4 regions of the Lysinibacillus sp. DFXJR4 genome follow, and region 4 is predicted to be linked to each of the others. Evidence: riboswitches for the same ligand, from Rfam matches in the RefSeq annotation. Region 4 holds a riboswitch; each other region holds the start of a gene.
The links. Region 4 has a riboswitch for cobalamin ahead of AC2CGN_RS21670 (FecCD family ABC transporter permease). Riboswitches for the same ligand answer to the same signal wherever they lie in the genome.

Region 1 (5,238 bases), on a different contig from region 4:
TACGCTCAATGAAAGATCGAATATCGGCATTAGCGGGGACAGTTACCTTTTATTCTAAATTGAATAATGGTATGAGAATAACGTGTAACATACCAATAGCAAAGGAAGTTTAATGATGGTGATTAAAGCGGCAATAGTTGAAGATCAAGAGATTTTAAGAAAAAGCTTAAAAATTGTGATTGAAAGTATTTCTGACATTGAGATTGTGGGTACTGCAGAAAATGGGGAAAAGGCAATTGATTTATGCGGAATGGAAAGCCTTGATATTCTATTAATGGATATTCAAATGCCAGTGATGGATGGTGTAAAGGCAACAGATGAAATAAAAAAACGTTGGCCACATATAAAAGTGATAATACTGACTACTTTTCAAGATGTTACTCACGTTTTGGATGCTTTAAACGCCGGTGCAGATGGTTATATATTAAAGGCTGTTGATCCAGAATTTTTAATTCAGGGTATTAAAATGGTCTACCACGGAGGTTCCCTCATCCCTCAACAATTAGCAAAAGAGGTGTTTGGCCAGATACAAATAAAGAAAAACGAGCACCCAGAACATCTTGACGATAACCTCATAAATCATCCATATGATTTAAATAATCAAGAATTAAGGGTTTTAAAATATTTAACCCAAGGATTATCCAATAAAGACATTTCAGAAAAGATGTTTCTTTCAATTGGAACTGTAAAAAACTATATTTCTACCATTTATTCAAAATTAAACGTTAGAAATAGATCTTCAGCTATTATTAAAGCAATGGAAGAGAGTCTTATAGTAGATAAAAAAACATTAAAGTAAAAGAGTGTAGATAAAGTTCAACTGACTTTGTCTACGCTTTTTTTTTATATTAGTAGATTTAAATTCATGGCAAAAGCCACTTATTTTTAAAGAAGTAATATGTATTAGCCAAAGGTCATAAAATGTCGTTTTTTAATGACTTTTTATTGACTTGCTGGCACTACAGCATATTACCTTTCATTGGTAGAGTAATGAATAAGGGAGGTAAAAATACACAAGCTTAAATCCATTTCATAATAAGGATTGCTAAAAAATGCCCTCACAATCATTTAAAAGCATGTATTGGATCATAAATTAAATTACATTAGCAGAAAGGAATTAATAGAATTAGATGAAAAATATAAAGAAAATAATAAAATATATGGGAGTAATTATTATAATAATATTGTTATTAGTACTTTTTCGTCCCACATGGACTTCGAATATAAAAGGGGATAACAGTATTAGCGTTTTAGAACAAGTTAAGATCAATGGTACAAAACAGCAAATCATGATTAGAGGTCGTGATCAAAATAACCCGGTCATTATATATGTACACGGGGGACCGAGTGTGTCCGAAATTCCTTATGCCAAGTACGAAGACTTATTAGAAAAGGATTTCACTGTCGTTAATTACGATCAAAGAGGAAGCGGCAAATCGTATCATTTTAATGAGGATTATTCTAACTTAACGGCAGATGTACTTGTAGATGATTTATTAGAACTTACGGATTATATTTCAAAACGATTTGGTAAAGAGAAAGTGATCCTAATAGGTCATTCTTACGGCACATACTTAGGGACAATGGCTGCTTATAAAGCTCCAGAAAAATATGAAGCCTATATTGGGATTGGTCAGATGAGCAATATGCAAGAAAGTGAAATAGATAATTTGAATAATACGATAAGTGAAGCGAAAAAAGCCGGAAATACAGAAGATGTGAAGTACTTAGAGGGGGTCGCTGAAAAAATACATGCTGGAGAGGCAGTGACTCCAAGAGGTTATGTGTATAAGTACGGCGGCGCTACAAGACTTATTAATATGTCGGATGGCGATATACTATTAAGTCGTGAATATAATTTATTAGATTCAATTCGCTATACATATGGAGTTGCTAATTCACAAGAACGGCTTGTAAAAGAAACCTTGGAAAAGCCGCTACCTAAGATCGTTACCAAACTTGAGCTACCATTTTATTTTGTAATGGGTAAATACGACGCTATGACTTCATCTAATGCAGCAAAAAATTATTTTGATAGGATTGAAGCGGATCAAAAGGAGTTTATTTCTTTCGAGGAGTCAGCTCATTATCCAAATTTTGAGGAGAAGGAAAAATTTTATCAATGGATGTGCGATACATTTAAGTAGGGCAGCATAGATACGTGCCTAAATGGAATGAAAATACTTTTCCTAACAAATAGAATTTACTACAAATGGAAAAATGATAATTTAAAGAGGGAAGAGGCTAATAATTTCTTTTGTAGTTCAAAAAATGGTAAAGTGAAGGAAGTCTATGATAGAGAACATAAAATGCGCCGGACGTCTGAATTTAATAAGGAACTATCTTTATTTATCGGCTAGAATAATATGTAAGGATTTATCAACAATCAAAAGTTTAACAGTCTATTATTCTTCGGAATAAGGACTGTTTTTATGTAAAGAATTATTGTATTAGCTTATGCCTATATTTTTGATGGTATATTCCAAAAAAGTATTTACATAATTACTTCTTGCAAGGAAAGGCAGGAAAATGATTTTAAATACATAGTGTTACTACTTTCATAAAAATAATTCTTTATCAGATGTCTATTATTGTTTATAGCGTTAGGAACTATTTATCCACTTGCTTACTATCATTTTGCGGAAAATATCGAATAATCTTACTATTAAGAAGTCTCTAATCTAGATTTACTTTTATTTTGAAGGATGGTACACTTAGTTCTATCGGAAAACAATATATTGTGTTTGTTTTATTAAGGTACTACTATATGTAGTTTAATAGGGAAGTTCGGTGCAATACCGACGCTGTCCCCGCAACTGTAAAGCTGACGATGATTTAAGCCACTGTGCTTTCGCATGGGAAGGAAATCAGAGAATGAAGCAAAGCCAGGAGACCTGCCTATATAAAACACAACAATCATTTCTTCGGGGATTAAGGAATGGGGACGTAGCTATTTTTATGTGTTTTTAACGTTTCCATTTTAGGCTGTCTCTCTTTGAAGAGATAGCCTTTTATTTTATGAAAAGAGGGATTTATATGAAACTTTATACAAAAACAATTTGTCCTAAATGTCTTTGGGTAAAATCTGAATTACAACGAGTAGGAATTGAAGCAGAAATTGTAAATATTGACCATGATGAAAAAGCAAAGCAAACTATTATAGATGCAGGATTTTTAAGCGTGCCAGTTCTTGAATATAATGAGACATTTATAGGGGATGTTAAGGAAATTGTTTCTCAAATCGAGCTGATTTCACTATGATTATTTATGCTAGTCGTACAGGTAATGTCCGAAATGTTGTCTCAAAATTAAAGGGGAAATCAATGGAGCTGTCTGAGGAATTACAGTTGAGTGAGCCCTACCTTTTAATCACATACACAGACGGATTAGGTGATATCCCTGCAAAGGTAGCTCGTTTTTTAGAACAAAACGGAAATTACTGTAAGGGAGTAGTTGTAAGTGGCAACAGTAATTTCGGCCATACAGTATTTGGCGCTGCTGGCGAGAAAATTGCAGCAAAGTATCATGTGCCTCTAGTGCGTAAATTAGATTTACGAGGAAATCAAACTGATTATGATGCAATACAAACGTTTTATGAAATGAGGGTCATCGCGTGAAAACATATTTAAAGCTTAATAATGATGTACTAAATCGTTATAGTACAACAGGTCAACTAGAGTTAGAAAAGGATCGAGAAGCAACACGCCGTTACTTTTTAGAATATGTAAACGTGCGTCTCCGTTACTTTATTGATATTGAAGAAAAAATCCGTTATTTAGTCGATGAGGGTTATTATGAAAAAGCATTTATCGATATGTATGAGATGGAATTTATTAAAAAGCTATACAAAAAGGCATATGATTATCATTTCCGTTTTCCATCCTTTATGAGTGCAAGTAAATTTTACGATAGTTATGCCATGAAGAGTCGTGATGGGGAAGAAATTTTAGAAAAATATGAGGACCGTATTGTCATTATTGCTTTGTATTTAGCACAAGGCGACACAATATTAGCAGAACGCTCTGTTGAAGCGATGATGGAGGCGTATCAGCCTGCAACTCCAACAGCATTAAATAGTGGAAAGAAAGCACGTGGAGAACTAGTAAGCTGCTTTAAATTATCAATGGATGACTCTATGAATAGTATTGCTGAAAATATAGGGTATTGTTTGGAGCTATCACGCCTTGGTGGTGGAGTTGGAGTAAACTTAACAGATTTACGTCCTTTAGGAGATCCAATTAAAGAGATTCTAAATCGTGCAAGTGGTGTAATCCCAGTAGCGAAACTATTAGAAAATTCTTTCAGTTATTCCAATCAGCTTGGACAACGAAATGGCTCGGGCGTAGTCTATCTAAATATTTTTCATGCTGATATAGAAAATTTTATTTCATCCAAAAAACCAAATGCTGATGATAAAATTCGTCTTGCAACTCTATCGACAGGCATTATTATACCAAGTATTTTCTTTGAACTTATGAAACGTGATAAAGATATTGTATTGTTTAGTCCTTATGATATTTTTAAAGAATATGGTAAGCGTATGTCTGAAATTTCAATTACAGAAATGTATTACGAGCTACTAGATAATCAGAAAATTCGTAAAATTAAGCGTTTGAATGCTCGTAAGCTTTATACAGAGGTAAAAAAAGCGCAATTTGAATCGGGCTATCCATTCGAAATTTTTGATGATAATGTCAATAACGTGCATCCGCTTAAAAATATTGGTCGTGTGAAAATGTCAAATTTATGTACAGAAATATTGCAAGTTCAAGAAACAAGTATTATTACTGACCAAGATGTGCCGAATGAATATGGGCTAGATGTATCCTGTAACTTAGGTTCAATTGATATCCATGCAGCAAGCAAAGTAACTAATTTTGAAACATTAGTCGATACAGCTATGCATCTATTAACAAATGTGTCACAAATGACGAACATCAAGAATGTACCCCCTGTTGCAAAAGCAAATAAATTAATGCATTCAGTAGGGCTTGGTTGTATGAATCTCCACGGCCATCTTGTTACTGAGGGAATCATGTATGGCTCAAAGGATTCTATTGATTTTATGGATCATTTTATGGAGGCGATGAATTATTTTTCACTCAAATCTTCAATGGTGATGGCAAAAGAAAGAGGCGAAACATTCTACCGATTTGAGGAAAGTGACTATGCTTCAGGTATTTACTTTAATCAATATATAAATAAAACAGAGGAAGAACTGTCACCTGCTGTGCTAAA
Region 2 (5,238 bases), on a different contig from region 4:
CGCACCTCATCATTTCCTGCTGCTAAACGGCTCCCGTGGCCGACAAATAAAATTGCTTTCATCTCATTACTCCTCACTAGTCACCGCATGGAGCGGGCTCTACTTTTATTTTTGAAGACATGTCCTGATACGTAAAATGTAGAATCTTTTTCACACGCTTAAAATACTTAAACAAACGTTCATTTGGATGGGCATTTGCTTTATACTCTTCGATGATGTCCGTAATGAGCGGAATAAGTTGTTCAGGCTCTAGTCCCTCTACAACTGGCTGTGCAGCATGCGCTGTACGACCAACTGGCTTTGCCCCAATAAAAACATCGAACTTACTTTTACGATAAACGATGCCAATATCATCAAATACTGCTCGATAGCATGCCATACCACAGCCATTAAAGCCAATATTCAACGTTTTCGGTAAAGACATTCCGCCAAGCTGCTTCTGAATCTCCTCGGCATATGGAATCGAATCAGCCTTTTCCCCATAACAGAAGTCACAAGCCTTTAATGATAGTACATCCCCAATCGGAGCCAGTAAGAATCCAACCTCACGTAGCTTTGCTGTAATTTTTTCTGGCCCCGTTGTTGGAATTTTTAAATGGATTTGATGGTCTGGCGTGTATTCCATCGTTCCATCCTCCCCGACAACCTCTGCTAGCGTCATCATCTGTTGCGGGGTGAAAAATTTATTGGCTACTCCTGGGCTCACAGCTAACTCAAAGATAGATTCGATTTTTTGTTGCACAAGCTTGGGTGTTGCCTTTACCTCACTTGTTCCGTTGACCATCGCTAAGGCTGCTGTCGCCATCTCAAGTGAAGTTTTTTTTTGTTTCGGATTAGGAGAAATGGCTAAACTGGGTTCGATGCGATTAGCGTTGGGATCTGCCGCAAAGTCATTGCGTGCCTTCCCTGTTTCTTGATTCATTGCCCATGGTTCATTTTCTTCCCTTAAACGTTGGTGTGGACGTAATGGCTGCTTCTCCTCTCCAAGTGTGTATTTACGCTGATAGCCACGTGGTGTAATCATTTTATTATCATAGAAAAATGTTGATGAATTTCCGATAATAACCGTTGTCAGCATCCCAATATCATGCTCTAGCATTTCTGCTAAAGTTGTCATGGTAACCTCCTGACGGTCACGATAAGCGCTTTTAACAAGTCCCACTGGTGTATCAGGTGAACGATATTCTAATAAAATTCGTTGGGCCTCCACAATTTGTCTTGTACGTCGACCACTTTTTGGGTTATACAGTGCAATCACAAAATCCGCCATCGCTGCTGCTTCCACACGCTTCGCAATTAAATTCCAGGGTGTTAGGTGGTCACTTAAACTAATCGTACAAGCATCATGCATAATTGGCGCTCCTAGTAAACTTGCACATGAGTTGATAGCAGAAATACCTGGAACAATTTCTACCTCTACACCAGTTGCCTCCGTCCAACCAAGCTCGATTAATACCTCATACACTAAACCTGCCATTCCATATACACCAGAATCACCGCTGGAAATAACGGAAACAATATTCCCAGCCTCTGCTTGGCGTACCGCTTCCTGTGCACGAGATACTTCCTCCGTCATACCCGTACTAACAATGGATTTTGCATTCACTAAGTCCTGAATTAGCTCTACATATGTTTTATAGCCTATGATCATATCACTCTGTTGTAATGCCTCTACAGCCCGATGTGTAATATGATTAAAATCACCAGGCCCAAAGCCAACTACAAAAATCTTTCCTTTTTGCGCCATTTTTGTTACCCCTCTTTCACCTTTTCGATGCCTTTAATGGCTGTTGTTTGTGCTGTGCGCTGTAATGTGCCCTCACGAAGCGTAAAAACATGTTCATGGTGCAGTGACTCATGATGTAAATCCTGCACAAGTGCCCTCGCATGTTCAGTTGTTGGCACACGGTACCAATTCCCTTGCGGATAAGCAATGACAACACATGCATCCTTACATCTGCCATTACAACGTGTCCGGGTTGTATGTATTTTTTTATCAAGTGCCTGCAACTGTATCTCATCACGAATGGCTTGCGTAATTTCCTCTGCTTCTTTTTTCATACAGCTACTGCCATTGCAAATAAAAAGATGTGTCTGCATCCCCTCTAAATTCCAAGTAGTCATCGTTGTTCTCCCCTCAATACGTTTAGGAACAAGAAAAACCTTTACTCTAATCGAAGAGTAAAGGTTTTGTAGAAGCCAAATAAAGTCGAATAAGATAGGTATTCGCCTTTGCTTCAACTTCTCCCTCCGAAAAGTTTGCATGCATCATTCCATAAGCAGGTTTCCTGACTTAAGCTTCCATTTACTTTCGCGCCTTCCCAAGTTTGCACTAGTGGCATTTGCGATTTCATCAGCTATTACAGTAGCGGGGGCTGTATTGGACTTTCACCAATTTCCCTATTATCTTGAAAATATTCAAGCACTTATGTATGTTTTTATATCAAATTTGTATGTTTAACATGAATTTAAAACTGTCTCTATCATATCTTAAAATTTTAAAATTTCAATATTTCTCTCTAAAATTGTGACATTTTCATTAAAATTTCATCAAAAAATTCGTAGAAAAAAGAAAAATTTCTCTTTTATTTTATCAGAATTTTCTAGATTGTACCTCAATTTTAAAAATTTTTTTCTAAAAAAAGATAGCATCATGATGGAAAATTATGTTACACTTTGTCGTGAAATCTCACAACTTCATCTTTTTTCGGTGCGAAGTGCTTATCATTTCGCTTAAAAGGGAAGCCGGTTCAAGTCCGGCGCGGTCCCGCCACTGTACTAGGGAGTTTTATAGAGAATGTCACTGTCCAACGGATGGGAAGGCCTATAAAATGAGGAACTAAAGCCAGGAGACCTGCCGAAAAGAATGTGAACGTTTCAACCTACGAGGATAGGTGTGCGGCTTAGTAGAATCGAATTCTATTTGTTTTAGCTATGCACTTTTCCCTAAGGAGAAGTGTTTTTTATTTTTCGCACGCTAATTCAAAAACTATATGTAAGGAGGAGAAATTTTGAAATTCTCAGGCTGGAAGCTTAGTTATTTCTTATTGGCATTTTTATTTGTGCCAAATCGTGCATTCGCCATGCATATAATGGAGGGCTTTTTACCAATTGAATGGGCCATTTTCTGGTGGGTTGTATCTATTCCATTTATTATTTTAGGATTACGTTCAATTCGTAAAACGATCGATGCAAACCCTGAAACTAAAATGATTTTAGGACTATCAGGTGCCTTTGCCTTCGTCTTATCAGCATTAAAAATTCCGTCAGTAACTGGAAGCTGCTCGCATCCAACAGGAGTTGGACTTGGTACAGTTCTTTTTGGTCCATTAGCAATGAGTGTAATCGGAACAATTGTATTATTATTCCAAGCTTTACTTTTAGCGCATGGAGGGCTTACAACTTTAGGAGCAAATGCCTTTTCTATGGCAGTAGTTGGTCCAATTATTGCTTATTATGTATTTAAAGGCTCTCAAAAAATGGGTCTTTCATTTTCTGTAGCTGTGTTTTTAGCTGCTATGCTCGGTGACTTAGGTACATATATTGTCACTTCTGTTCAATTAGCTCTTGCTTTTCCTTCTGAGGTTGGTGGCTTTATGGCGTCATTCACAAAATTTGCAGGTATTTTTGCATTAACACAAATCCCTCTTGCTGTTAGTGAAGGGATTTTAACCGTAGTTGTGATGAACTTCTTGAAAAAATACAATGTGAGCGAATTAAAAGCATTACGTGTTTTTTCAACAAAGGAGGCACATTAGAATGAAAAAAAACTTATTACTGCTAGCTATCGTTGTGTTATTAGCAATTATCCCTCTATTCATTCAAAAGGGTGCAGAATTCGAAGGTGCAGATGGTGAAGCAGAGGCAGCAATCGGGGAAATAAATGCTGACTACGAACCATGGTTTGAAAGCATATGGGAACCACCAAGTGGAGAAATTGAAAGCCTATTATTTGCACTACAAGCTGCAATAGGTGCTGGATTTATCGGATACTTTATTGGCTTAATGCGCGGCAAACATAAAGAAGGTTAAGTATGTTACTCATTGATAAGTATGCATATATGAATAAGCTAGCGTCTGTTCATCCGCTAGAAAAAATGTTGTTTTCTTTTGGACTATTATTATTGTCGCTTATCATGAGAGATGAACGAATTTCACTCATTACATTTATTGTAATGAGTGCTTTTATCATTATAGGCGCTAAAATCCCTGTGAAATATTATTTAAAACTATTATTGTTACCCGGATTTTTTTTACTATCTAGCTTACTATCTATTCTAATTTCAATAGCTCCGGCGGCTAACGAATTACCTGCACATATTTGGGCATTTTCTTTCAATGATTGGACAATTTTTGTTGGCAATGCAAGCTTAGTTACAGCAAAGCAACTTTTTTTCATCGTTCTTGGCAGTGTCAGTTGTTTATATTTTTTAATCCTAACAACATCTGTACAGTCTATTTGTCATGTGTTACGACAATGTAGAATTCCTGCCTTGTTTGTTGAACTAGTGGAATTAACATACCGATTTATTTTTATTTTTTTAGACAGTATGCAAAAAATTCATCTTGCTCAGCAGGCACGACTTGGTTATCATTCACCTGCCCAGTGGCTACGCTCTATATCTATGCTTATTGCTGCATTATTTGCTGAAATGTTCCAACGAAGCCGCGAACTTAATAATGCCATGCAAGCACGAGGTGGCGAAACGGTCTATTGGCAGGAAAATGCAACCTATAGCATGAAAAACTGGCTAGGTATTGCAGCTATCTTACTATTCCTCATCGTGTACGGAGGGTTTTTCTAATGACGACAGACTTTTACTTTGAACTAAATCAGCTTTCTTATGCCTATGCAGATGGAACACATGCCCTAACAGATATTACACTCCAAATTCCGAAGGGCAAAAAAATTGCCTTACTTGGTCATAATGGAGCGGGAAAATCTACATTATTTCAGCATCTCAATGGCATTCTTAAACCAACTACTGGAACGATAGCCTTTTGTGGCAAGCAGCTACATTATAGTAGAAAAGCATTAAAAGAATTACGTCAACAGGTTGGCATTGTATTTCAGGATGCAGACAATCAGCTGTTTTCTGGTACAGTAAAGCAGGATATTGCATTTGGACCTTTGAACCTTGGCTGGACAACTACAAAAATAGAAGAAAAAATGGCTTGGGCAGTTGCACAAACAGAGGTGGAAGCATTACTCGATAAACCAATACATTTTTTAAGTGT
Region 3 (5,238 bases), on a different contig from region 4:
AAAGGGATGGCTTGGGAGGTTTTCAGTATTATCGGAACAATTGCCTTTGCTATTTCTGGGGCAATTATTGCCATGGAGGAAGAATACGATTTATTCGGTGTTTATATACTCGGTATTGTCACTGCCTTTGGTGGTGGCGCAATTCGTAACTTACTTATTGGCCTGCCTGTTACAACATTATGGGGACAGGATATGATGTTCCAAATTGCACTTGCGGCAATTACTATATTTTTTATTTTTCCACATCATCTAATTCAGCATTGGCATCGTTGGGGAAACTTTACGGATGCCATTGGCTTATCGGCATTTGCTATTCAAGGTGCCCTCTATGCTGTAAAGCTCGACATGCCCATTAGTGCAGTGATTGTAGCTGCTGTCTTAACTGGTTCAGGAGGCGGCATAGTTCGAGATCTTTTAGCAAGACGCAAGCCTCTCGTATTACGTGATGAAATTTATGGGGTTTGGGCAGCTCTTGCAGGACTCATGATTGGTCTAGAAGTATTGACAGGCGACCTCTTTTTATATGGATTATTTGGTATGATAACAGTGCTAAGAATTCTTTCCTATATGAAGAAATGGCGTTTGCCTTTACGAAAGCTCAATCGGGCATAGGCATTTTATAAATAGTAACAAGCCCAAATAGTTTTGAATTATGGGCTTGTTATACTTTTTGTTACGATCTATTCTTTCGATTCTACTAGCACTACAGATTCCTCAAGTGTTGCCATGTTTTTCATCATGGAGCAAGCTGCATCTAAAATTGGAAAGGCTAAAGCTGCACCAGAGCCTTCTCCTAAACGCATATTCATATGTAGCATTGGTTCAACCCCAAGCAACTTGGCTGCTATTTTAGCCCCTGGTTCTTCTGAGGCATGGGAAGGAATGATGTAGTCCTTTACTTTTGGCTCAAGCTCAAAGGCAATGAGAGCAGCAATCGTAGAAATAAAGCCATCAATTACAACAGGTTTGTGATTTGCAGCAGCCGCAAGTACAATTCCAGCCATAGCACCTATTTCTAAGCCACCAACTTTTGCAAGAATATCAATAGCATCGTGGCGATTGGGCTTGTTTAGTGCAATAGCATGCTGAATAACCTCCACCTTATGCGCAATTCCCCCTGCTCCAACACCTGCACCTAGTCCTGTTACTATATTTGGATGACAGGCATGAAGCACAGAAAGGATAGCCGCACTTGGTGTTGTATTCCCAATACCCATTTCACCAGTTCCAAGAACATCCGCTCCGTTTCTTATTTCGTTCGTTGCAACTTCAATTCCTACTTCGATGGATTGAATAGCTTCCTCTTTTGACATAGCTGGACCCTTTGCCATATTGTCTGTTCCATATTTAATTTTCTTTAGAATGACTCCAGCATCCAATGGTAAATCTTCTTTTACACCAACGTCGACCGTTACAATTTTGGCATTGGTTATGCTGGCGATTGCACAAACCCCCGTTAACCCTTTTGGAAAATTCATTGTTTGTAAAAAGGTGACCTTTTGCGGATTTGAAGTTACATCTTCCTCACAAACACCGTGATCTGCTGCACAGACAATAATTGCTTTGCTCTCAATTTTAGGAAATAATTCTCCTGTAATACCAGCAAGCTGTACAGCAAGATTCTCCAATTTCCCCAAGCTTCCAGGTGGCTTGCTCAGAGAGTCTATATATTCCCTAGCTTTCTCCATCATACGGCTATCCGCATTTTGAATTTTTTTAATCGTGTGCTGTAATAATTGCATGAAACTATTCCCCTTTCAATCTTTCGAGACAATATAAAAAGCCTGCAGTTTATTCATGACAAATAAACTACAGACTTTTCCATCGTCTATATAATCGAAGCAATTAGGCAGGTCTCCTGGCTCAATTTCAACATTTCATAGAACCTTCCCAGCACCATGCTAGTGGCATTCTCTATGAAACTCCTTTTTACAGTGGTGGGACCGCTAAAGACTTTCACTTTATTCCCTATTCTCCCTCAATGGGCACCTAATGCTATTATGCAATTTCTTTTAATTTACTGTAAAGATATCTTTCTGTCAATATGTCACCTTTAAAGCTAAATTAGACTTCTTTCTGATCTATTTCACTAATAAATGTCGCGCCAAGCAATAGAATAGCTCCTATTATTTGCAGCATAGTCATTTTTTCTCCTAAAATCATCGTTGAGATTACCAATGACGTTAGAGGGTCAATATAGCTTAAAATGGCTATGCTTTGCCCCTTTAAATGACTCATTCCTAAAAAGAAAAGATAGAAGCCTATACCGGCATGGACAATGCCCAATGCTATTAGTAAACTGATGGATTTTATATCGATATACATGATTTGAAATCCAGTTGTTCCATAAAGATAAAGTGCTAGAAATAACGCTGCTAAAGAAAGCTGCAGAATTGTGTTTGACGGTTCTTTAAGTCCATGAATATACTTATTGACAAAAGTTACCAACGTATAGAAACATGCTGCAATAAGCCCATACACAATGCCGATATCTTGCCCATTTTCTTCTGTAGCTTGGCTATGGACAATAAAGAATAATCCAACTAAAGCCACACCTACATAGAAAATTTTTCTTAGATACAGTTTTTCTTTTAATATAATTGGTGATAAACAAATCACTAAAACTGGCGCAAAATAATAGCTAAGCGCTGCATTGGCAATGGTTGTTTCTTTGTACGCTTGAAATAGAAAAATCCAATTCCCACATAACGCTACACTTGATAGCAGTAATGGCCATATATTAGACAAAATGGATGCTTTCGTTATTTTTTCTTTTTTAACGATGAAAATTATCAATAAAAAACTAGAGCCAATCACACTCATCCAGAAGGCAATTTCACTGGATGGCAGGTGTATATATTTAGCAAAAACACCGATAGCCCCAAAGATAATCATAGATAAAACAAATGCAAATTTTCCGCTCACTTCTGATTCCTACTTTCTACTTATATAGTTTTTAGCCTATACAGTAGAATCTATTGCAAGAAGAGCAAGCTAGTGTGGAATGCCTTAAACAGTAGACTCTACTGTCAAGACATTGTTGGAGGCGCTATTGATCGGAACATATTACTCATCCTTTCTATTTTCAACTCGGTCATTCTATACTTATTTTACCAAAATCCACTAGATTTAAATAGTTCGATATTTGGCTGGTGTCATTCCAACATATTTTTTAAATACTTTACTAAAATACTCTTCATTACTATAGCCCACTAACGAAGCGATTTCATTATTTCTTTTATTACTATGAACTAGTAGCGCTTTGCCTTATCAAATGCCTGATAAATAATTTAAATCCATCTGAGGATCATCAAAATGCGTATAAAAATAATTGATTATTTTTTTCCTGTTAGTGTTATGTATTTTAATAAGATATACGATGAAGACCGCTTTCATCGTGTAGCTTTCTAATACTCCGAAATTTTATAATGACTATAGCGATTATTCCCTATCTTTTCAAACTTCAACGCTTTTATAATACGGTAGGCAATATACTTGCTTGGTATATTGAATTCTTGGCATAAAGTGGTTGTAGAAATATAGCTTTCCCGTAAAAGTCGATAATCCTGTAATGCTTGTAAAAAAGCCTCATTATTTTCTACACCGCAGCTTCGACAAAGCCAAGAGCCATGCCTATAAAACATGCTCTTCTCATAGGCACACTTTGGACAAAGAACACCTGATCTCCATTCATCTTCCATCAGTTTTTGTTCCCATAATTTATCTTGACGAATAGATTTTAAGTGCTTAAGCAATCTCTGAAAATCACTCTTTTCTAATGATTGTTGACCAAAATGCTGTAGCTGTTGCCATAAGAAATAAGGTAAACCCACACTATGCATAATTGGACATTCTGTGCTTAATTGACCAATTATGGTAGAAGGATTTGCAATTACGATCACTTTCACAATTGGGAGCTCTATATTTAGTTGCTTTAATAATATTTGGAAATAGCTTTGATGCCGAAATAGTTGATCTACTGGATAGATGAAACTGTCTATTTTTCCATCCGAAGTTGTACGAATACATTGTCTCTTTACATCATCAAAATCAAGTTTTCCTAAAATATTTTTAATTTCTATTAAGCATAGAAAATGTGGTGTCACAAATAGTGTATCGATTTGATGTGTAAAACCTGAATTATTGATAAAACAATAATCATAGAATATTTGATGAGGGAAAGTGAAGTTCATTTCTTGCCAAAGTCGATCAACTCGGAGCTCACCTTGAAAACCAGCACTCAATTTTCGATGTAACTCTTGAAAATACGGATAATTTGGGGATGTTTTCTGCAGTCTGCGTAATAACGCTTCAAGCTTTAACAGTTTGTGGGGCTTTTTTCGCTGGGTTGTTTGCAATTTATCACCACCTTTCTTGTATCTATCATATCAGCTAGAATGAATTGTGTTCAATCGAGTGTTTTTCTCTTGCTATCAAGCACAAGCGGCCTTCTATCTAGCATAAATACTAATCAATTCTGCACATATTCCCCTCCATTCAGCACTCCCCCCATCAAAACATAAATTCCTACTTGTATTCGACAAAAAAAGCCTCCGCATACTAAAGCGAAGGCTTCAAAATCAATGTTATTTAAATTCTAACTCACCATCATAGGCAAGCATACCACCTTCAAGGTTTGTTACATCAAAGCCTTGAGCTTCTAAATAGGAGCAAGCATTTGCTGAACGACCGCCAGCCTTGCAAACAATAATATATGGTTTCGTCGCATCTAATTCCTCTAGACGTTCTGGAATGGTTCCAAGCGCTATATGCTGAGCACCAGGAATCATACCTTGAGCTACCTCATCTTCCTCACGAACATCTATAATGTAAAGATCTTCATTAGCGTCTAATAGTTCTAATAATTGCGTTGTATCCATTGATTTCATAAAAGTTTGTCCTCCAAAATATCAATTTCCTATTACATTATAGCTCGAAGGCAAAAAAACAGCTAGTGTCATGAACACTAACTGTTTTCATATCATATTTACATGCTTTTATTGCTCTGTTTCTAAAAAATCTACTTGCTTTACAGGAACGAATGTAGAAATAGCGTGTTTGTAAATAAGATGCTGCTTACTTTCAGCATCAATTAACAACACTGTAAAATTATCATAGGATTTTACAGTTCCTTTTAATTGAAAGCCGTTTAAAAGAAACACAGTTACAAATACACTGTTTTTACGTAGATGGTTCAAGAACGTATCTTGCAAATTAATTGACTTCATCAAAAATGCC
Region 4 (5,238 bases):
GATTAACTTTAATGGCTGATGCTGCAAGGCTGGAACAAATATTAATGAATCTCCTCAATAATGCATTATCATATTGTTCACCAGGTGACGTTATCTCCGTCATAGCAAAAAGACAGGACGATTTAGTATCTATACTCGTTAAAGATACTGGAAAGGGAATCCCCAAAAAGGATTTACCTCATATTTTTGAACGATTTTATCGTGTTGAAAAATCTCGTAGTCGTGCACTAGGGGGCGTTGGACTGGGGCTTTCAATTGTAAAAGAGCTTGTGCAGGCGCATGGAGGAGAAATTACAGCCCAGAGTATAGAAAATAAAGGAACAACTTTTATCTTAACGTTTAAAGGAGTCAAAAAGCATGAAAACAATACTACTCATAGATGATGAACCTAGAATGTTAAACTTGCTTAAGCTTTATTTAGAGCCTGTTTTCACATGTAAGGAAATGGTATCCGTTCAGGAGGCTCTGATCTATTTAGAAGAAAATCATGTAGATCTGGTACTTTTAGATATCATGATGCCAGAAATGGATGGCTGGCAGGCCTGTAAAGAAATAAGGAAGTTTTGGGATGTGCCCATCATTATGCTAACAGCAAAAGGGGAGCATACTGATATGGTAAAAGGTCTAAATCTAGGAGCAGATGATTACATTCTTAAACCCTTCGATGAAGAAGTGTTACTAGCACGTATTAATGCTGTTCTAAGGAGGGCAAAAAGTGATGAAAATATTGTGTCGTTTGAGGGATTACATTTAAACAAGGAATCCTTTGAAGTTTGTTTTAGACAGAAGGAAATATCCTTAACACCTAAGGAATTTGGGATGCTAGCCTTATTTTTAGCGCATCAAAATAAGGTTTTTACTAGGGAGCATCTTATTAATACTGTATGGGGTTACCATGATTCGATAGAGGATCGAACAATTGATTCACATGTACGTAATTTACGAGAGAAACTACGGAAAAGTGGTTTTCCTGCTGATGATTATTTACAAACTGTTTGGGGGCTTGGCTATAAATGGCTTAAGTCCGCAGGGAGAAATGCTTTAGATCTTAGAAGCTAGAAGAACCTCTGCAAGAAATCTACAGAGGTTCAGCGTCTTATTCTGTTTCTAATTCGTCCTCAGTTACCCATTTATAATTTTTTACAGACTCTCCATTTGTAGTAGCTGTGTAATCAATCATATAAACAGTCGTTTGGACTGCTTTATCAATCTGAACAGTCGCATTTTCCATGCCCGTCATATGAGATGCATTTGTCTTAACCTCAGTACCAGAGGCTAATGGAGCTAAATCTGGATTAATCAATTCCTCATGAATAACCCACTTATGATTTTCTACACGCTCACCACCTGTAGCTGGATCATAGGAGACAATATATGCAGTAGTATCATATGCGCCTACAATTGTTGCTTTTGCTCCCTCCATACCTTCCATATGTCCATTGGTAATAATAGCTGTGCTTCCTTCTGGAAATTTAGGGTTTACGGCAGTTTTCAACGCTATGGGCACCTCACCCGAGCTAGAATGATCCATTGTTGAATGATCCATCTTTGTATTCTGCTCAATGTCATTGTCCTTTTTCGTCCCTGATTCTGTCTTGTCAGAGCAACCTGATAACGTTAGGAAAGTAATTACTGTCAGGAAACTGATAAACCAACTTCTTTTTATCTTCATCCTTTATTCCTCCTCACTATTTACACCTAATGTAGCAAATAAATGTGCAGAAATAATGGAAGGATTATAAGAAATACGCCATCTTTGTAGGTTTGGCGTTTTAAGAATTCAACTATTTTATTGGTATTATTTTTAATATCCTTTGTAGTCGATGCGCAAAAATACCAGCAAAGACTGCTAAAATAATATCCTTAGGCAAAGGCGGCATCATCCAAAGCCAGGCCATCTTATAATTGAAAGCATCTGGAGCGCTAGCCCATAGCTTATAAGCAAAGTACATCCAATTTGTCCCTAGTAAATAATTAATAGCTGTAGCAATTACTGCTGCAACAATATAGCTTTTCTTTGTGCCGCTGCGCTCAACAATTAGTCCTGCGATAAATGCAGCTAAAATAAATGTGACAATGAAGCCAAATGTAGGGCTCAAGATTTGTCCAAAGCCGCCACCAAAACGTGCAAATACGGGTGCACCAGCTAAGCCAATGCACATATATACCGTACAAGCAAGCGCACCCTTTCTACTACCAAGAACGAGTCCAGCTAATATAGCAAAGAAAGTTTGCAATGTGATGGGGACTCCACCTACAGACATGAAAGGGACAATAGAAGTAATATTTGCACCAATCATCATTAACGTTGAAAATAATCCAATATAGGCAATATCTACTGTTCTTAATCTATGATGAGAGTGTTCTGCAACTGTTGCCATAATTTCACTCCTGTCTATTAAAGCTATAAATAGTGTATGAAAATAAAATATTTGTGTCAACCTATAATTTATGTTTAGTTAACTCAATGATAATTAATAGACTAACTACTTAAATGTATGATAGAATCGTCATAATTTTAATAGTTTGGATACTAATGGTGTGGCATCTTATATAAAGTGTCACTTAAAAGGGAAGTCGGTGAAAATCCGACGCTGTCCCGCAACTGTAACGAGGAGTTTTATGATGATTTAGCCACTGTTTTAGGAACGGGAAGGTAATCATAAAACGTTGATTCGAAGCCAGGAGACCTGCCATTTAGTGATAGTTGTAATGCCCACGAGGATGAACGCATTTACGGACAATAGAAGGAAATCTTTCTGACTTTGTTGATGAATCTAGGGTATTTCTATGCATACTATGCATGAAATACTCTTTTTTATTGCTTCATATCTATTACGGTTGATTAGGAGTATTATACATATGAATAAAAAATTTATACTATTATCACTGTCTTTGTTTCTAATACTAATCATTTCTATGACTTTGGCTGTTATGGTTGGATCTGTTTCCATCACACCTCTTTATGTGTGGCAGGTTATTCTGTCCAAAATTCCAATCGTCCAAAATTTTATAGAGCAGGATTGGAGTCGCTCGCAAGAAATTATCATTTGGCAAATACGGGTGCCACGCGTCTTGTTGGCTGCCATTGTAGGAGCAGGCTTAGCAATTGCAGGAGCAGCTATACAGGCTCTTGTGCGTAATTCTATAGCTGAACCATACATATTAGGAATATCCTCAGGGGCAACAGTCGGTGCTACAGCTGTTATTATTTTAGGTGCATTTTCATTCCTAGGAATTTTTGCTCTTTCAGTATCTGCATTTTTAGGCTCACTACTAGCCATATTGTTAGTGTTTTTCCTTGCCCGTGTTGGAGGAAAAATATCTGTCTTTAGACTTTTACTTGCTGGAATGGCAGTATCGTTTATTTTATCTGCTATTTCGAATTTTATTTTAATGATGGCAAAGCAAGAGGGTGGAATTAAGGCAGTTATGTATTGGATGCTTGGAAGTCTAGCTGGTGCAAAATGGAGTAATATAATTATTCCTACAACTATTTTTATCGTCGTGTTTGCCTTACTGTGGCTCCATTATCGTCATTTAAATTTATTATTGCTTGGGGAAGAGGCAGCAGTTACATTAGGTGTCAATATCCAACAGTTTCGTTTACAGCTTATCCTACTAGTATCTTTATTAACGGGTGTGCTTGTTGCAGTAAGCGGCTCTATTGGATTTGTTGGCTTAATTATTCCACATATTGTTCGCATAATTGTAGGTTCTAACTATAAATATGTAATACCAATTAGTGCTTTATTAGGAGGTATTTTTTTAGTTTGGGCAGATGCGATTGCTCGAATTTTGATAGCTCCTGAAGAAATGCCAATTGGAATTATTACAGCTTTTTGTGGAGGACCATTTTTCATTTGGCTACTGCGCCGTAATAATTATTCTTTCGGTGAAGGAGATTAAACCTATGACATTAGAAGCAAGGCAGGTATCCTATTCCATTCAGGATCAACGCATATTACATGAGGTTAGTATGCAAATAAGGGAACAGCAATTTGTTGGGCTAATTGGTCCAAACGGTAGCGGGAAGTCAACCTTATTAAAAAATATGTACCGCCTATTAAAGCCTGAAAATGGTACGGTTCTGTTAAATGAGCAGGATATTTTTAAGCAATCAAGTAAAAACATTGCTAAAAATTTGGCGGTAGTAAGTCAAGAAACACCGGTTTTATTTGACTTTACAGTACATGATTTAGTAAGTATGGGAAGAACACCTCACAAAAAATTATTGGAGCTTGATCAAGAACGAGATTTTCAAATTGTGAAGGATGCATTAAATCAAACAGGTATCACACATTTAGAAAAACGTAGTTTCAGCTCATTGTCAGGTGGAGAAAAAAAACGGGTGATGGTAGCACGTGCACTTGCTCAGCAAGCACAAATACTTATTTTAGATGAGCCAACAAATCATTTAGATATACAGCATCAATTACAGCTAATGGATTTAATTCAAACTTTGCATTTAACCGTTGTTGCTGCTTTGCATGACCTAAATATTGCAGCTATGTATTGCGATCAAATTTATGTTTTACAGAAAGGTCAAATCGTTTGCTCTGGTACACCAGAAGAAGTGCTTACGCCAGCATTATTACAAGATGTATTTGGTGTTTATGCCGATATACAAACCCACCCTCTTACAGGTAAGCCGTATTTAACGTATGTATCGGAGCAATATACGAAAATATTAAAATATTGATAGTATGAAAAAGGCGTATCACTTAGTGCGGATACGCCATATTGTTTATCTATGGATAGGACTGTGGTTAATGGAGGACAATGCTTCATTTATTACAAAAATCCTTAGCTATTCTCAGTCCAAATCTTCCAAATAACACCCTCTTCATCATTACTACTATGTGCTTAAATCTTTAAATCCTTCGGACATCTTCTCACCAAACATTATTACTAAATTCTACCGAAAGCAGCAAAATAAATTAAGATATTGCTTTTAAACCTGCTACACCAATGATAATGGCAACGATACTAATCAAACGGGTGCGGTTTTTGGATTCGCCAAAAAATATAATATTTACAAGGACAGCCCCAACAGTCCCAATACCAATCCATACAACATAGGCGATGCTTAACTGTAAATAGTTAAAGGAGGCATATAATAGCGCAAAGGACAACCCAAATCCACCCACATATATAAATAAATTACGAAGCGTTTTTTTCTGACTGTAGAAGCGTAAGCCTACCACCCCGATAATTTCTGATATTGCAGCTAATAAT

Region 1: another riboswitch for cobalamin. It lies ahead of AC2CGN_RS02900 (glutaredoxin family protein); the one in region 4 lies ahead of AC2CGN_RS21670 (FecCD family ABC transporter permease).
Region 2: another riboswitch for cobalamin. It lies ahead of AC2CGN_RS13155 (energy-coupling factor ABC transporter permease); the one in region 4 lies ahead of AC2CGN_RS21670 (FecCD family ABC transporter permease).
Region 3: another riboswitch for cobalamin. It lies ahead of cobT (nicotinate-nucleotide--dimethylbenzimidazole phosphoribosyltransferase); the one in region 4 lies ahead of AC2CGN_RS21670 (FecCD family ABC transporter permease).

The regions. Positions count from the first base shown of each region.
Region 1 covers NZ_JBXUNW010000001.1:570,050-575,287, forward strand. The annotation lists gene AC2CGN_RS02885 (sensor histidine kinase) at 1-113, shown strand, start outside; gene AC2CGN_RS02890 (response regulator transcription factor) at 116-799, shown strand; gene AC2CGN_RS02895 (alpha/beta hydrolase) at 1,131-2,147, shown strand; cobalamin riboswitch at 2,739-2,916, shown strand; gene AC2CGN_RS02900 (glutaredoxin family protein) at 3,037-3,261, shown strand; gene nrdI (class Ib ribonucleoside-diphosphate reductase assembly flavoprotein NrdI) at 3,258-3,617, shown strand; gene nrdE (class 1b ribonucleoside-diphosphate reductase subunit alpha) at 3,614-5,238, shown strand, end outside.
Region 2 covers NZ_JBXUNW010000005.1:98,736-103,973, reverse strand. The annotation lists gene AC2CGN_RS13170 (sirohydrochlorin chelatase) at 1-62, opposite strand, end outside; gene cobJ (precorrin-3B C(17)-methyltransferase) at 77-1,747, opposite strand; gene AC2CGN_RS13160 ((2Fe-2S) ferredoxin domain-containing protein) at 1,753-2,124, opposite strand; cobalamin riboswitch at 2,262-2,444, opposite strand; cobalamin riboswitch at 2,692-2,876, shown strand; gene AC2CGN_RS13155 (energy-coupling factor ABC transporter permease) at 3,012-3,758, shown strand; gene AC2CGN_RS13150 (energy-coupling factor ABC transporter substrate-binding protein) at 3,760-4,032, shown strand; gene cbiQ (cobalt ECF transporter T component CbiQ) at 4,035-4,805, shown strand; gene AC2CGN_RS13140 (energy-coupling factor ABC transporter ATP-binding protein) at 4,805-5,238, shown strand, end outside.
Region 3 covers NZ_JBXUNW010000001.1:327,421-332,658, reverse strand. The annotation lists gene AC2CGN_RS01560 (trimeric intracellular cation channel family protein) at 7-612, shown strand; gene cobT (nicotinate-nucleotide--dimethylbenzimidazole phosphoribosyltransferase) at 681-1,742, opposite strand; cobalamin riboswitch at 1,832-2,008, opposite strand; gene AC2CGN_RS01550 (DMT family transporter) at 2,065-2,925, opposite strand; partial or broken gene AC2CGN_RS01545 (helix-turn-helix domain-containing protein) at 3,130-3,252, opposite strand; gene AC2CGN_RS01540 (nuclease-related domain-containing protein) at 3,408-4,358, opposite strand; gene AC2CGN_RS01535 (rhodanese-like domain-containing protein) at 4,587-4,889, opposite strand; gene hfq (RNA chaperone Hfq) at 4,998-5,228, opposite strand.
Region 4 covers NZ_JBXUNW010000017.1:52,521-57,758, reverse strand. The annotation lists gene AC2CGN_RS21690 (sensor histidine kinase) at 1-383, shown strand, start outside; gene AC2CGN_RS21685 (response regulator transcription factor) at 358-1,059, shown strand; gene AC2CGN_RS21680 (YdhK family protein) at 1,097-1,672, opposite strand; gene AC2CGN_RS21675 (biotin transporter BioY) at 1,785-2,381, opposite strand; cobalamin riboswitch at 2,521-2,712, shown strand; gene AC2CGN_RS21670 (FecCD family ABC transporter permease) at 2,863-3,909, shown strand; gene AC2CGN_RS21665 (heme ABC transporter ATP-binding protein) at 3,914-4,702, shown strand; gene AC2CGN_RS21660 (DMT family transporter) at 4,941-5,238, opposite strand, start outside.